3 regions of the Agrobacterium sp. K11 genome follow, and region 3 is predicted to be linked to each of the others. Evidence: predicted binding sites of a transcription regulator. Region 3 holds the regulator's gene; each other region holds the start of a gene.
What was found. The regulator LexA, encoded in region 3, represses DNA repair genes until DNA is damaged. The targets are predictions, from matches to a motif close to TGTTCNNNNTGTGTTCNG.

Region 1: a site for LexA is predicted at 1,642-1,659, ahead of AC5SEO_RS10975 (putative DNA modification/repair radical SAM protein). Genes of this name have one in related genera too.
Region 2: a site for LexA is predicted at 1,919-1,936, ahead of AC5SEO_RS06655 (PA0069 family radical SAM protein). Genes of this name have one in related genera too.

Annotation. Positions count from the first base shown of each region.
Region 1 is NZ_JCAHRB010000004.1:271,323-274,599, reverse strand. Features, by position in the region: gene AC5SEO_RS10985 (glycosyltransferase family 4 protein) at 1-875, opposite strand, end outside; gene greA (transcription elongation factor GreA) at 967-1,443, opposite strand; gene AC5SEO_RS10975 (putative DNA modification/repair radical SAM protein) at 1,665-2,897, shown strand; gene AC5SEO_RS10970 (UdgX family uracil-DNA binding protein) at 2,897-3,277, shown strand, end outside.
Region 2 is NZ_JCAHRB010000003.1:289,744-293,020, reverse strand. Features, by position in the region: gene rnhB (ribonuclease HII) at 1-308, opposite strand, end outside; gene AC5SEO_RS06655 (PA0069 family radical SAM protein) at 646-1,803, opposite strand; gene AC5SEO_RS06650 (hypothetical protein) at 2,092-2,610, shown strand; gene AC5SEO_RS06645 (FAD-binding oxidoreductase) at 2,638-3,277, opposite strand, start outside.
Region 3 is NZ_JCAHRB010000005.1:58,153-61,429, forward strand. Features, by position in the region: gene kdsA (3-deoxy-8-phosphooctulonate synthase) at 1-337, opposite strand, end outside; gene AC5SEO_RS13150 (VOC family protein) at 337-1,218, opposite strand; gene lexA (transcriptional repressor LexA) at 1,430-2,152, shown strand; gene AC5SEO_RS13160 (glutathione S-transferase family protein) at 2,592-3,275, shown strand.

The DNA of each region.
Region 1 (3,277 bases), on a different contig from region 3:
CCGGTCTCGCCCTTGACGATCATTTCCTCATAGGCGCCGGCATTGCTGGCAACGACAGCCGTCTCGGACGCCATGGCTTCCAGTGGTGTCAGGCCAAAGCCCTCGTTGCGTGACGGTGCGACATAGAGGGTTAGCCGCCGATACCAGGGCTTGATGTCGTCCACCTCGCCCTGAAACGCGATGCGGTCCGCAAGGCCGGCTGCTGCGACATCGGCCACGAGCTTGTCGGCGAAGGCCTTGTGCTCTGCGGTCACGCGGCCGGAGATGACGGCTGTCCATTCGGGATAGTCGGGCAGAAGTTCGATCATGGCGCGCACGAAAAGGTCTGTTCCCTTCTGGTGGCGCACCCGTCCGAAACATCCGATGAGAAATTGCCCAGGCAGGCCGGTCGAAGCGATCGTATCCTCCGGGCCGGTTGCGGGATGAAACAGCTCGGTATCGACGCCATGCATGACGACGCCGTGTGGTACTTCCAGAAACGAGCCTGAGCGGCCGCTTGTCGCGACGACCGCATCCATTTTTGAAATCAGAAAGCGGGTATAGGCGGAATGTCGCCTTTGCGCCGCCGAGGTGAACATCAGCTTCACCTTCATGCGCAGCACGTCACGCATGAGAATGCCCGGCAACATTTCGAGATTGCGGCGGGCGTGCCAGATGCGCGGACCGCTGAGCGTGCCGTTTTGCCAGAGCCGCCACAGATCACGGAAGCGCACATGTGGCAGATGCTGCGGCAGGCCCGGGCCGATGACGGCCACTTTCTGACCCAGCCGGTTTTGTACCGGAATAAGCTGCACGATGGTGGAGGTAACGCCGGAGAGCCTGCGCTTGAAGTTCGGCGCAAGCACCTGCACATCTTTCAGACTGGCGTGGGACAAGATGGGCTTCCGTCTTTGCGGCTAAGGCAGGATGTTCAGTTCAGGATATCAATGCAATGCGCCCGATGGGCGCATTGCATGAAAGGGCAGATCAGCCCCACTGTACGGCGAGAATCTCGTAACCCTTGGCGCCGCCCGGTGCATTGACTTCGATGCTGTCACCGACTTCCTTGCCGATGAGGGCGCGGGCGATGGGCGAGGAAATGGAAATGCGTCCAGCCTTCACATCGGCTTCCTGGTCGCCAACGATCTGATAGATTCTTTCCTCGTCGCTATCCTCGTCGATCAGCTTGACGGTGGCGCCAAACTTGATCTTGGAACCGGACATCTTGGAAAGGTCGATGACTTCCGCGCGTGCGGTCAAGTCTTCGAGTTCAGTGATGCGGCCTTCGTTATGGCTCTGGGCTTCCTTGGCAGCGTGGTATTCGGCATTTTCCGAAAGGTCGCCATGGGCGCGCGCCTCCGCAATTGCCTCGATGATACGGGGACGCTCCTCCTGCTGGCGAAAGCGCAGCTCCTCCTGCAGCTTGATGAATCCACCGTGCGTCATCGGTACTTTTTCTACCATTTTTTTATCCTTCGCAGTCCTGTCGCTTTACTTGCAGACACAAAAAGAAACAGGTTCCGGAGGGGAACTCCGGAACCATGCCAAAATCATAACTAAGCCGACTATATCAGAAGACGACAACGAAATGCCAGCAAATTTGAGACGGGCATTTTCTTGCATTCGTTCAGGGCTTTAACAGATGAGATTGACATTTTTCAATAGAACATATAGTGAACATAACCATGAAGAAGTCAATCAGGCAACGGCTGGCCATTCTTTCCGATGCGGCCAAATACGATGCGTCCTGTGCCTCCAGCGGCACGACGAAACGCAGCTCTGCTGCATCCGGCGGACTTGGCTCCACAGAGGGGTCAGGCATATGCCATGCCTATGCACCGGACGGGCGTTGCATTTCGCTCCTGAAGATACTGCTCACCAATTTCTGTATCTATGATTGCGCCTATTGCATCAATCGTTCTTCGAGCAATGTCGAGCGGGCGCGGTTTACTGCCGAGGAGGTGGTGTGGCTGACGCTGGAGTTCTATCGGCGCAACTATATCGAGGGGCTGTTTCTCTCTTCCGGTATTATCCGCTCTTCCGATCACACGATGGAAGAGATGGTGCGGGTGGCGCGGGAACTGCGCGTCACGCATGGCTTTCGCGGCTACATCCATCTGAAATCCATTCCCGAAGCATCGCCAAAGCTTATTGAGGAAGCGGGGCTTTACGCCGACCGGCTGTCGATCAACATCGAATTGCCGACTGATAGCGGCGTCAGCCGTTTTGCGCCGGAAAAGCAGCCCGCCAATATTCGCCGCTCGATGGCTGATATCCGCCTGAAGATTGAGGAGGCGGGGGAGCCGACTGTCAGGACGCGAAAGACCAAACGTTTTGCGCCTGCCGGACAGAGCACGCAGATGATCGTTGGGGCGGATGGGGCTGATGACAGCACCATTCTGTCCACCAGCGCCCGGCTTTATGGCAGCTATGGTTTGCGGCGCGTCTATTATTCGGCTTTCAGCCCCATTCCGGATTCGTCGAAGAACCTGCCGCTCATCAAGCCGCCTTTGATGCGGGAACACAGGCTTTATCAGGCCGACTGGCTTTATCGTTTTTATGGGTTCGACATTGGTGAAATAACCGCGATCGGCGGTAACGGAATGCTCGATCTCGATATAGATCCGAAGCTTGCCTGGGCGCTGAAAAATCGCGACCGTTTTCCAGTGGACGTGAACGTGGCGGATCGCGAAATATTGCTGCGCGTGCCCGGCTTCGGTACCAAGACGGTCGCCTCGATCCTGTCTTCACGCCGGTTTCGCCGATTGCGGCTGGAGGATATCGCCCGCTTCGGCGTTTCCCTGAAAAAGGTGAAGGCCTTCATCGTTGCCGAGGGCTGGACGCCGGGCAAGCTGACTGAACGGCCGGATTTGCGAGCGATGTTTGCTCCGCAGCCCGAACAATTATCGCTGCTGTGATGTACGGCCCGGTTCTGGAAGGGCGGGGCGATTTCGGCGAGTGGCGTGATGCGGCGCGCGCGGCTCTCGCCGCCAATGTGCCGCCGGAGGCGATTGACTGGCGGTTGCGGGATGAGAAAGCCGGGCTTCTCGATTTTGCCGGAGAGCCTTTGCCGGCGGCCCGTGCGGATGACGTGCAGGTGTCCGTTCCAGCCTCCTTCGTGACGTTGGCGCAAGCGATTATCTGTCATAGCGATCCGGGTCGTTTCGCACTGCTTTACCGGTTGCTGTGGCGGCTGAAGCGGGATCGCGCCCTGTTGCAGTTCAAGTCCGATGCGGATGTTTCCGAAGCCCGGCAGCTTGAAAAATCGGTCCGCCGCGATTGTCACAAGATGACGGCC
Region 2 (3,277 bases), on a different contig from region 3:
GTGTCGATAAGGCCGGGGCCGGAGGAGGCGACGGAAACGATCGATGTTTCCATGATTTGCAGAAACAGGCTTTCCCGTTTCAGCTTGGTCAGTTTCTTGGAATCGTCAAGACCACCAGGAATATTGTCGGGATCGAGAATGACAGCTGCCGCAACCACTGGTCCCGCGAGAGGCCCCCGGCCTGCCTCATCCGTGCCGGCCACGGGCCAAAGCCCCTTCTTCCTCGCTTCAAGTTCGAAGGAGAAATCGGGGCCCGTATCGGCGAGATCAAAGAGGGCAGGAGAATCGGGTGTGGTGCGGCGTTTCATGCGGCAGAAACTTGCACACACACCCGATCTCCTGCAAGCCCCCGGAAGCGGGCGATGACGGGCGCGGCCAGCCGGGTCAAGGGGCGTGGCCAACCGTGCCCCTTAGGTCGTCATGACCTTTGATCCTCCAACGGGGCGGCGGAGGAAAAACGATCGCACGCGAGGCGGCGGGTTCCGGGGGTGATGTCCGACGGGCCAGGGAAAACCCGCCGGGCATTTCGTCAAGAGCATGGCCCCGTCAACAGGAAAGGGCTGCCACTCTTTATGGGTCTGCACCGCTGGGTATCGTTGCGCGCATCGTAATGCGCCTTTGATCGGCCAAGCGGGCCTCATATTTTCAAAGCAGCGACAATTGCACGCCGGCACCTCCCGGCGGCACGAAGATGTCGTCGCGCAGGTGAATGCCACGGCGGATGAGGCCAAGCCGTTTCGTCGCCATTTCGAAACGCCTGCCGATCTGCCATGCATAGGGACCAGCACCCTTCATGCGTTTTCCGAATTCCGCATCGTAATCCTTGCCGTCGCGCATGGAGCGCACCAGCGACATGACATGCCGGTAGCGGTCCGGATAGTTGCGCAGCAGCCAGTCGCGGAAGAGCGGGCTGACCTCCAGCGGCAGGCGCAGCAGCACGTAGGAGGCCTCCGTTGCGCCAGCGGCCTTGCCGGCTTCGAGAATTCGTTCGATCTCATGATCGTTGAGTGCGGGAATGACAGGTGCCATCATAACCGCCACGGGAATGCCGGCATCCGTCAGCGCCTTGACCGCTTCCAGCCGCTTTTCGGGCGTGGCGGCGCGCGGTTCCATGCTGCGTGCCAGCTTGCGGTCCAGCGTCGTCACGGAAATACCAACCTTGACTAGACCCTTCTTGGCCATGGGCGCGAGAATATCGATATCCCGCTTGATCAGGGCCGATTTGGTGACGATGGCGACGGGATGGTCGGCCTTTGCCAGCACTTCCAGTATCTGCCGCATGATCCGCCATTCGCGCTCGATCGGCTGATAGGGGTCGGTATTGGTGCCGATGGCAATGACGCGCGGCTTGTAGCCGGGCTTCGCCAGCTCCCTTTCGAGCAGTTTTGCCGCATCCGGCTTGGCGAAAAGCTTCGCCTCGAAATCCAGCCCCGCAGAAAGCCCCATATAGCTGTGCGTCGGACGGGCGAAACAGTAGATGCAGCCATGTTCGCAGCCGCGATAGGGATTGATGGAACGGTCGAAAGGGATGTCAGGCGATTCGTTGCGGCTGATGATGCTGCGCGGCTTTTCCACCTGCACTTCGGTGCGGAACTCCGGCAGCTCCTCGAGGGTCTGCCAGCCATCGTCGAAAACCTCCCGCTGCAGGGCCTCAAAGCGCCCGCCCGGGTTAAGTCCGGCACCACGCCCGCGACGACGGTCGATCTCGATGCGCAGGCCCGACGCATCGGCCAACGCATTGGCAATGTCAGGCGTATGGCTCGGCTGGAAAGCAGCCTGCTCCGAAAGCGTATGGTCTCTCATCTGGATGCTCCCAGGGTGCCGCACGCCTCTCAAGGCAAGCCAACGCCCTAAACCGTTTCCACTCGAACCGGCGTTTCATTGCCTCTTCGAATGATTAAATTCCTACCGCAGAAAGGAGAACATTACAAGAACAAAAAATGCAAAATCGATAGCTGGCCGACCCGCCACCGGGGTCCTGTTTCTATCAATCCCACCTGAAGGTGGGCTGGAGTTAAGCCTGAACGGTCGCGGATTTTCTGACATCCAGTGCAGTGGCAATTTATTGTGCGATGCGTTAGAGCTATGCATATGTTGACAGTCATAATGGAATGCCGGGATCAGGAACCGGAACTGGCGCATACGCTGTCTGCGCTTGTAACCGGGGCCGTGGAAGGGCTGGTAAGCGACGTTGTGATCCTCGATCACGGTTCGCGCGATGGATCGTCGCGCGTCGCCGATGCCGCTGGCTGCCGTTTTTATGCGCAGTGGGATATTGAGGATGTCATGCGCTCGGCGCGCGGGCATTGGATCCTGCTGGTCGAACCGGGTGCGCGTCCGCAGAGCGGCTGGATCGAAGAGATTCTCGAATATGTGGCTGTCTGTGCCGAGCCCGCGCGTTTCTCGCCGTCCCGGTATCACAAGCGGCCCTTTTTCAGCCGGATAGTGCGCCGCCGTCCTCCCCTGGAATGCGGCTACCTGATGCCGAAGAAACATGCGGTGGCGATCGCAAAATCCGGCATGGGCCTGACACAGCTCGTGCACGCGCAAAAGCCGCGCCGCCTGAATGCGGAACTGGTTCCCGCCTGGACGGCGAGAACTTCCAACTAATCTGCAACGATGATGAAGCTGCTATCCCTAGCGGGCGGTGATCACCTTGCCGGGGTTCATGATGTCCGCGGGGTCAAAGGCGTGTTTGATGCGTCGCATCAGGTCCATTTCAATGCCAGGCCTGATCGCGGCCAGCTCGTCGCGCTTCAACTGGCCGATGCCATGTTCGGCCGAAATCGAGCCGCCGAGCGACAGCACGATGCCGTGCACGATCTCGTTCATATCCCGCCAGCGACCGATGAATTCAGCTTTGTCCGCACCAACCGGCTGGGAAATATTGTAGTGGATGTTGCCATCGCCCAGATGGCCGAAGGCGCAGACGCGGGCGCCGGGAATGGCGGCAAGAACGGCCTTTTCCGCCGTTGCCATGAATTCCGGTATCTTCGACACCGGAACGGAAACGTCGTGTTTGATAGAGCCGCCTTCCGGCTTTTGCGCATCCGACATGCTTTCGCGCATATGCCAGAGCGCCTGACGCTGCGCTTCCGATGAAGCGATCACCGCATCCTCGACCAGCCCGGCCGAAAAACCGCGCTCCAGCAGCGATTGCATCATTGTTTCAGCCGTCTCAGCCGAATCGGAGGTGGAGATATCGATGAGCGCGTACCAGTCATGCGGCGTTTGTAGCGGATCGCGCACGCCGGGAATATGTTTGGCGGTGAATTCC
Region 3 (3,277 bases):
AAACGATGGCGCATTGATCTTCCGTGTGGATGTCGGTCAGAACAGGAAAACCGAATTCCTTCTTGAGATCGGCAAAAACCTGCATCGCGTTATCCAGGCCGATGCCGCGTTTTCCGGAAAGCGAAGTGCGGTTCGCCTTGTCGAAAGAGGACTTGTAGACAAGCCCTATTCCCAGCTTGTCGCAAAGCTCCTTCAGGACGCCAGCGATCATGAAGGCATGTTCGCGGCTTTCCATCTGGCAGGGGCCGGCAATCAGCGAAAACCGCTCGGTATTCGAGAAGGAAACCTTGCTGGCGCCGTCGCCGGCGGTGACTTTAAGATTGTTCGTAACGCTCATCATTTTTCCTCGAAGGCGAAGGCAACACCCTGACCGGGTGCTGCGGGCACCACCAGACGGCCGTCCGCTTTTGCGCAGGACACGCCATTAGCAGCAAGCACCGCCTCTGTCACGGCAAGATCGTGTGACGAAAAGACGATGCCCGCGCCGCGCAATCCGCCTTCGTTGCCATCCTGAGCATTCAGGGCCTGCCCGCTGAAAGCCGGTTTTCCGGTCAATCTGATGCTGGCATTGCCGGTCGCGAAAACCATATCACCGCCCGGAGACCATTTGCCTTCACAGCCAAACACCGTCTCGATCAGGCCCGCCACCTTCATATCGCCGCCGGTAAACAGGACGATTTCACTGAGGCCGGTGACACCATTGGCGTGGCGCTCCAGCATGGTGCGATCGCCCGGAAGGGCTTGAACCCGTTGACAACTGAACAAAAAGAAATCCGCGGCCGCCCCGCTTGCAGCAAAAGCAAGCCGGAACGCCGCCTCGCCTTGCGAGCCATCCGGCATCCGAACAGGCCGCGAAAACTCGAAAACATCGCCCGCCGAAAGGCCGGCTGCCCGAAACCGCTCATGGTCAACCAAGGCGTCTTCAGTCCTGGCGACAAGAGCCGAAAAACCCTCCTGCCCGTCCCGTTGCCGGAAGGCCACATCCCTGCCAGTGAAAACATCACCCCTCTCTATTGACGCATTATATTTAGCCGGATCAGTAATTGCGAGCGGCTCCAGATAGGTGCCATCGGCGAAAAATACGCAGGCATTTTGGGTGCCGAAAGGATGCAGAGCCTCCGGCGCAACCGTAAAGCCAAGACTGACGAGGCGCTTCACGGCGACGCCTATGACTTCCACGGGCAAAACGAGATGGTCAACGCTATAGGGTTTCGTCATGAAAATGTATCCTGCTGGCCTTCCGCCCGGAGCATGCCGGGACGGTTTCGACCGCACAAAAGCACAATTGCGTGCTATGAGGCAAATCATCACAGCAACAGATGGCACCTTCACGAAATTTTAGGGGATTGCAGAACACATATGGAACATATAGTGTTCGTTCTGTATTTGTTTCGCGACTTCCACTACGATTCTAAAGGGTGTTTTCCTCATGCTCACGCGCAAACAGCAGGAATTGCTTCTCTTCATTCATGAACGAATGAAAGAGTCCGGCGTGCCGCCCTCCTTCGATGAAATGAAGGACGCACTCGATCTTGCTTCGAAATCCGGCATCCACCGCCTGATAACCGCTCTCGAAGAGCGAGGATTCATTCGTCGGCTACCGAATAGAGCTCGGGCGCTGGAAGTCATCAAGCTGCCCGAGGCTTATACGCCGGGTGCAAGGCCGCAGCGCGGCTTTTCGCCGAGCGTTATCGAAGGCAGCCTTGGCAAGCCCAAGACGCCGGAACCGGCCCCTGCCCCCAAGACGCCGGCCAATGATCTGGGCGGGGCTGTCACCGTGCCGGTCATGGGCCGCATCGCTGCGGGCGTGCCGATTTCCGCCATCCAGAACAACACCCATGATGTGGCCGTGCCAGTAGACATGCTTGGCACGGGCGAACATTACGCTCTTGAGGTCAAGGGTGATTCGATGATCGAGGCCGGCATTTTCGACGGCGACACAGTCATCATCCGCAACGGCAACACCGCCAATCCCGGGGACATCGTTGTGGCTCTGGTGGATGACGAGGAAGCCACGCTGAAGCGCTTCCGCCGCAAGGGAGCCTCCATTGCGCTCGAGGCGGCAAACCCAGCCTATGAGACCCGTATCTTCGGGCCCGACCGGGTGAAAATTCAGGGCAAGCTGGTGGGGCTGATCCGCCGCTACCATTGATCTTATCGAACCGAACGTATTCACTTTACAATAGGCGTCATCGTGAAGATGGCGCCTATATTGGGTTTGGCTGTTTCCAAACGTGGCGTGCTTTTGCGGGTGCACGAGGATATGCGCCATTCAGCCTATGCGCGTTGCCCTTTCTAAACTGAGTTCCTACTCCATAAAGATGCTTCGGTTTCGCTACAGGCGTGGTGGCGAATGGGCTGTTCGCTATAATTGTCGAAGCGATCCCATCCGCTGTTTTTTAGCGACGTTGTTCTGTCGTGTTGCGCAGTCAGTTTTAGTGGTCACCAAAGGGTGACTTATCGCAAGTCGCGCTCTCAGCGACCCCACATCACCATTCATCAACGGCGTTTATGGGAGCCATGGATAATTTTCGATATTCCGTGAACGCTTGGCAGGTGTAGAAATACGCGTCATATCCGGGAGATACGCCATGTACGATCTTTATATAGCCAACAAGAACTATTCTTCATGGTCGCTGCGGCCGTGGGTATTGATGCGCACGCTCGGTATCGCCTTTGATGAAAAGCTCATTCCGTTCGGCGAAGGCGTCTCCTTCTCCTCCTTTTCGCCGACGGGCAAGGTGCCCTGCCTGGTCGACGAGGGTATGACGGTTTGGGAAACGCTTTCGATCGTCGAATATCTTGCCGAAAGACACCAGGGTGTCTGGGCAAGCGACAAGCATGCGAGGGCCTGGTCGCGTTCGGCCGCAAGTGAGATGCATGCCGGCTTTTCCTCGCTGCGCAATCTCTATCCCATGTCGGTGGGCATTCGGGTCAAACCCAGGGGCGGCGATGCCGGGCTTAAAGCCGATATAAAGCGGATCGATGCGTTGTGGAGCGAGGGTCTCACAAAATTCGGCGGGCCATATCTCGCCGGTCAAAAGTTCACGGCGGTCGATGCTTTCTTCTGCCCGGTTGCATTCCGTTTCCAGACCTATGGCAGCGCGGATCTTTCGCCAGCAGCGAAAGCCTATTGCGACCGGCTGCTCGCCCTGCCTGCCATGCAAGAATGGTACGAGGCCGGTTTGAAGGAGAGCTGGCGCGACGCTGGTCATGAAGAGGAAGTTGGCGAGATCGGCGAATTGACTGAAGATTTGCGCGCCAAGGCCCGATGATC